Azospirillum brasilense: one gene and its partner. The protein of the gene in region 1 binds, or shares a complex with, the protein of each later gene. Links are inferred from orthologs where the notes say so. Each region holds a gene or a part of one and is shown in the gene's direction. Other genes may lie near its edges.

The links.
Region 2: the proteins of secY (region 1) and secG are in contact, whole or in part, in a crystal structure (PDB 5AWW), measured with the Thermus thermophilus proteins. The link is inferred for Azospirillum brasilense from one-to-one orthologs. Residues at the interface, in WP_096411648.1 of Thermus thermophilus: Leu14, Gln16, Arg17, Phe20, Ile34, Pro35, Pro37, Ile72, Arg108, Arg109, Asn112, Gln113, Arg116, Ile117, Ile120, Pro145, Gly146, Trp147, Phe152, Phe155, Val156, Val159, Thr160, Val162, Ala163, Gly164, Ala166, Leu167, Trp170, Glu173; in WP_223903268.1 of Thermus thermophilus: Tyr5, Ile9, Tyr12, Leu13, Ala16, Leu19, Val20, Val23, Leu24, Gln26, Glu27, Pro28, Gln30, Gly31, Ala32, Asp34, Leu35, Met36, Gly37, Gly38, Ser39, Ala40, Asp41, Leu42, Phe43, Ala45, Arg46, Val48, Tyr53, Thr56.

The regions. Positions count from the first base shown.
Region 1 is NZ_CP032345.1:755,453-758,355, reverse strand. The notes cover bases 1-2,836. They hold secY (preprotein translocase subunit SecY), read left to right. Parts: upstream 1-666; coding sequence 667-2,007; downstream 2,008-2,836. Other genes in these bases: D3869_RS03770 (FadR/GntR family transcriptional regulator), read right to left, coding at 2,767-2,836; D3869_RS03775 (adenylate kinase), read left to right, coding at 2,007-2,654; rplO (50S ribosomal protein L15), read left to right, coding at 63-548; rpmD (50S ribosomal protein L30), read left to right, coding at 1-58. Outside these bases: more of D3869_RS03770, read right to left, coding at 2,837-2,903. UniProt on the Bacillus subtilis protein: The central subunit of the protein translocation channel SecYEG. Consists of two halves formed by TMs 1-5 and 6-10.
Region 2 is NZ_CP032345.1:2,794,929-2,797,704, forward strand. The notes cover bases 1-2,709. They hold secG (preprotein translocase subunit SecG), read left to right. Parts: upstream 1-1,043; coding sequence 1,044-1,376; downstream 1,377-2,709. Other genes in these bases: tpiA (triose-phosphate isomerase), read left to right, coding at 160-915; D3869_RS13350 (CTP synthase), read left to right, coding at 1,536-2,709. Outside these bases: more of D3869_RS13350, read left to right, coding at 2,710-2,776. UniProt on the Bacillus subtilis protein: Involved in protein export. Participates in an early event of protein translocation.

The DNA.
Region 1 (2,903 bases):
CGTGCGGGGCATGATCGCCAAGGTCGCGCACCTGGTCCGCGTCGAGAACGAGGGCTGAACCCATGACGAAGCTGAACGATCTCCGGGACAACCCCGGTGCCCGTAAGGAGCGCATGCGCGTCGGCCGCGGTATCGGTTCGGGCAAGGGCAAGACCGGCGGCCGTGGCGTCAAGGGTCAGACCTCGCGCACCGGCGTGGCCATCAACGGCTTTGAAGGCGGCCAGATGCCCCTTCACCGCCGCCTTCCGAAGCGCGGTTTCCGAAACATCTTCGCGAAGGAATACTCGGTCGTGAACCTGGGCCTGGTCCAGAAGTTCATCGACGCCGGCAAGCTCGACGCCAGCCAGACCATCGATGCGGTGGCTCTGGAAGCGGCGGGCGTCACCGGTAAGGTGAAGAAGGACGGCATCCGTCTGCTGGGCAAGGGCGCCCTGACGACGAAGGCCAGCTTCACCGTGGCCGGCGCCTCCAAGTCGGCTGTGGAAGCGGTCGAGAAGGCGGGTGGCAGCGTCACGCTGACCGCGTCCGCCGCCGAAGCCGCCGAGTGATCGGAAGCCCGCGCTTGCGCGCGGGCACCTTCCGGCACTAAATGAAGCGAAGTTGCGAGGGGCGGCCTGCATCCTGCAGGACCGCCCCGTTCGTGCATTAGGGACAGGGATACGACCCATGGCATCAGCGGCCGAGCAGCTTGCCGCGAACATTAATTTCGGGGCCTTCTCCAAGGCGACCGAGCTGAAGAAGCGGATCTGGTTCACCCTTGGTGCCTTGATCATCTACCGCCTGGGCACCTACATCCCGATTCCGGGCGTCAACCCGCAGATCCTGGCCGATATTTTCCGGCAGCAGGGCGGGGGCATCCTGGGCATGTTCGACATGCTGGCCGGCGGCGCGCTGCACCGCATGACGATCTTCGCGCTCAACATCATGCCGTATATTTCGGCCTCCATCATCGTGCAGCTCCTGACCGCGGTGTCGCCGCAGATGGAAGCGCTGAAGAAGGAGGGCGAGTCGGGTCGCAAGAAGCTGAACCAGTACACCCGCTACGGCACCGTCCTTCTGGCGACCGTGCAGGCCTGGGGTCTGGCGGTGGGGCTCGAGGCGATGACCGGCGCGTCCGGCGCCGCGGTTCCCGAACCGGGGCTGTTCTTCAAGATCGCCACGGTCATCACGCTGGTCGGCGGCACGATGTTCCTGATGTGGCTGGGCGAGCAGATCACCGCCCGCGGCATCGGCAACGGCATCTCCCTCATCATCTTCGCCGGCATCGTCGCCGAGTTGCCGCGCGCTCTCGTCAGCACGCTGGAGCTGGGCCGCACCGGCGCGCTGTCCACGCTGTTCATCGTCTTCCTGCTGCTGATGGCGGTGGGCGTCGTGTTCTTCATCGTGTTCATGGAGCGCGCGCAGCGCCGCTTGCTGATCCAGTACCCGAAGCGGCAGATGGGCAACCGCGTGTTCGGCGGCGAAGCGTCGCACCTGCCGCTGAAGCTGAACACCGCGGGCGTCATCCCGCCGATCTTCGCGTCGTCGCTGCTGCTGCTGCCGCTGACCGCGGTCGGCTTCGCCGGCGGCGAGGGTCCGGAGTGGCTGCAGACCGTCACGCGCTATCTGGCGCACGGCACGCCGCTCTACATGATCCTGTATTCGGCGCTGATCATCTTCTTCTGCTTCTTCTACACGGCCATCGTCTTCAACCCCGCGGACACGGCCGAGAACCTGCGTAAGTATGGCGGTTTCATTCCCGGCATCCGTCCGGGCAAGAACACCGCGGACTACATCGACTACGTGCTGACCCGCCTGACGGTGATCGGTTCCGCGTACCTTGTGGCGGTTTGTCTCCTCCCCGAAATCCTGATTTCCCAGCATTCGGTTCCGTTCTATTTTGGCGGCACCAGCCTGCTGATCGTGGTCACGGTGACGATGGACACGGTTGCGCAGATTCATTCCCATCTGCTGGCCCACCAGTATGAGGGGCTGATTAAAAAAGCGAAGCTTCGGGGGAGAAAGTAATGAATCTCATTCTGCTCGGACCGCCGGGCGCCGGGAAGGGGACCCAGGCGCGGCGTCTCGAAGACACGCGCGGACTCGTCCAGCTTTCCACGGGCGACATGCTCCGCGCGATGGTCGCCGAGGGTGGTCCGCTTGGGCAGCAGGCGAAGGACATCATGTCCGCCGGCAAATTGATGCCGGACGCGCTGATGGTCGATATCATCGCTGAGCGCATTTCCAAGCCGGACGTCGCCAACGGCTTCATCCTCGACGGCTTCCCGCGCACGGTCGCCCAGGCCGAAGCGCTGGACAGCATGTTGTCGGACAAGGGCCTGAAGCTCGATCACGTCATCGAGATGAAGGTCGTCGACGACATCCTGGTCGAGCGCATCACCGGTCGTTACACCTGCGCCAAGTGCGGCAAAGGGTATCACGACGTCTTCGAGAAGCCGAAGGTCGAGGGCGTCTGCGACGTCTGCGGCAGCACGGAGTTCAAGCGCCGGGCCGACGACAACGCCGACACGGTGAAGACCCGCCTCGCCCAGTATCACGAGCAGACCGCGCCGATCCTCCCGTATTATCAGAGCCGAGGCGTTCTGAAGACGGTGGACGGCATGGCCGAGATCGACGACGTGACCAAGCAGATCGAGGGCATCCTGGCCGCCTGACCGGGATCGCCATAGTCCGCTGAAAAGAAAAGCCGCGGGGTTTCCGGACCCCGCGGCTTTTTCATGTGTCGGCGGTGGAGCGGGGAGGGTGGCCCCCCCGTTTGGCCCGGCTTTACGGATTGGCGTCGGTGTCGGGGTGGGACAGGTCCTCCGCCTTCCGGCTCAGGTCGTTGTAACGGTCGAGCACCCAGCCGAGGTGGTCGGTGGCCGCAACGGCGGCGGCATCGGCGTCGCGGCGCCGTATGGCGT
Region 2 (2,776 bases), 2.0 Mb from region 1 along the record:
CCCCGCGAAAGCCCGGCAACACCCCATTTCCCCCGCGATTCCCCATCGGAAAGAACCCGTTGGGCGGGTGGAAATGCCCCGCACTCCTTGCTAGACAGGGGGCGCACTTTGCCAACGAACACCCGCACCAACAAACGAGAGCCGGAGGACGTAAACGCCATGGCCGCACGCCGCAAACTGATTGCCGGGAACTGGAAGATGAACGGGCTGAAGGCCGACGGGCTCGACCTCGCCTCTGACCTCGCCGGACGCCTGACGGGGGCCGGGACGGTCGCCTTCGACATGCTGGTGTGCCCGCCCTTCCCGCTGCTGTTCCCGGTGGGCGACGCCATTTCCGGCAGCCCGCTGGCGCTCGGCGCGCAGGACTGCCACGCCAAGACCTCCGGCGCGCACACCGGCGACGTCAGCCCGGCCATGCTGACCGATGCCGGCTGCCGCTACGTCATCCTCGGCCATTCGGAGCGCCGCGCCGACCACGCCGAATCCGACGCCCAGGTCGCCGCCAAGGCCGCCGCCGCCCACAAGGCGGGCCTGATCGCCATCATCTGCGTCGGCGAGACGGAGGCCCAGCGCGACGCCGGGCAGGCGAACAGCGTCGTCGCCAGCCAGCTCAAGGGCTCGATTCCGGAGGGCGCCACCGCGGCGAACACCGTCATCGCCTACGAGCCGGTCTGGGCCATCGGCACCGGCAAGACCGCCACGCCCGACGACGTCAAGGCGATGCACGCCCACATCCGGGCGGAGCTGGCCGGCAAGACCGCCGATCCCGACGCGGTGCGCGTCCTCTACGGCGGTTCGGTGAAGCCGGGCAACGCGGCGGAACTGATGGCGGTGGAGAATGTGGACGGCGCGCTGGTCGGCGGGGCCGCGCTGAAGGCGGACGATTTCTGGGCGATCGCCACCAGTTGCCGCTAGCATATCGCGCAGGACCGCGTTAAAAACAGTGGGCGCGCGCCACGGGCCCTTGCCAAGGTCCGTGGCGCGCTGTTGGTTTGGGCGGTCCCTGCGGATCGCTCCGGGAAGGGATCAAGGGAACGGGTTGCATGGAATCGGTGCTTCTGGTCATTCACCTGCTGATCGCCCTGGCGCTCGTCGGGGTCATCCTGATCCAGCGGTCGGAAGGCGGCGGTCTCGGCATCGGCGGCGGCAATATGGGCGGCATGATGTCCACCCGCGGCACCGCCAATCTGCTGACGCGGACCACCGGCATCCTGGCGGGCTGCTTCATGGCGACCAGCCTGGTCCTGGCGGTCCTGGCGGGCGCGCACAAGGCGCCGACCTCGATCATCGACACGATGCCGGCCCAGCCCGTGGCCCCGGCGGCACCCGCCCAGCCGGCCGCGCCGGCGCAGCCCGCCCCGCCGGTCGCCCAGTAACAGCGGCCCGGCAAACGCGACCCGGCTCCGGCCGGGTCCGACGCGAGGCGGCCTCCCCCGAAGCCGCCTCTTTCTTTTGAGGATCGTCGATCCGGGCAGAGCCCGGGGGACGGTCCGAACTCGGGGAACGGATCAGGCTCTGAAGGTCTTCGGACGGACATGACTCGCTACATCTTCATCACCGGTGGCGTCGTTTCCTCGCTGGGCAAAGGTCTGGCGTCGGCGGCGCTTGGGGCGCTTCTCCAGGCGCGCGGCTACAAGGTGCGGCTTCGCAAGCTGGACCCGTACCTGAACGTGGACCCCGGCACGATGAGCCCGTACCAGCACGGCGAGGTCTATGTGACCGACGACGGCGCTGAGACCGACCTCGACCTCGGCCATTACGAGCGCTTCACCGGCGTGGCCGCGCGCCGTGGCGACAACATCACCACGGGCCGCATCTATTCGACGGTGATCGCCAAGGAGCGCCGCGGCGACTATCTGGGCGCCACCGTGCAGGTGATTCCGCACGTCACCGACCAGATCAAGGACTTCATCCGCGCCGACACGACCGACGAGGATTTCATCCTCTGCGAGATCGGCGGCACGGTGGGCGACATCGAGTCGACCCCCTTCCTGGAGGCCATCCGCCAGTTCGGCAACGAGGTCGGTCCGGAGAACGCGCTGTTCATCCACCTGACCCTGCTGCCCTACATCCCGACGGCGGGCGAGCTGAAGACCAAGCCGACCCAGCATTCCGTGAAGGAACTGCTGGGCATGGGCATCCAGGCGAACATCCTGCTCTGCCGCGCCGACCGTCCGATTCCGGACAACGAGCGCCGCAAGATCGCGCTGTTCTGCAACATCCGTCCGGAACGCGTGATCGCCGCCCTGGACGTCGATTCGATCTATCAGGTGCCGGTCAGCTACCACGAGGAAGGTTTCGACACCCAGGTGCTGGCCTATTTCGGCCTGCCGACCGAGGGCAAGCCGGACCTGTCGCGCTGGACCAGCATCATGGAGCGCGTGCGCAAGCCGCAGGGCGAGGTGACCATCGCCGTCGTCGGCAAGTACACCAGCCTGCTCGACAGCTACAAGTCGCTGGCCGAGGCTCTGACCCACGGCGGCATCGCCAACAACGTGAAGGTCAAGCTGGACTGGATCGACTCGGAGATCTTCGAGGACGACACCGCCGTCCAGAGGCTGGAGAACGTCCACGGCATCCTGGTGCCGGGCGGCTTCGGCTCGCGCGGCACGGAGGGCAAGATCCGCGCCGCCCAGTTCGCCCGCGAGCGCAAGGTGCCGTACTTCGGCATCTGCTTCGGCATGCAGATGGCGGTGATCGAATCGGCCCGCAACATGGCCGGGATCGTCGACGCCGGCTCGACCGAGCTGGGCAAGCCCGGCAACCCGGTGGTCGG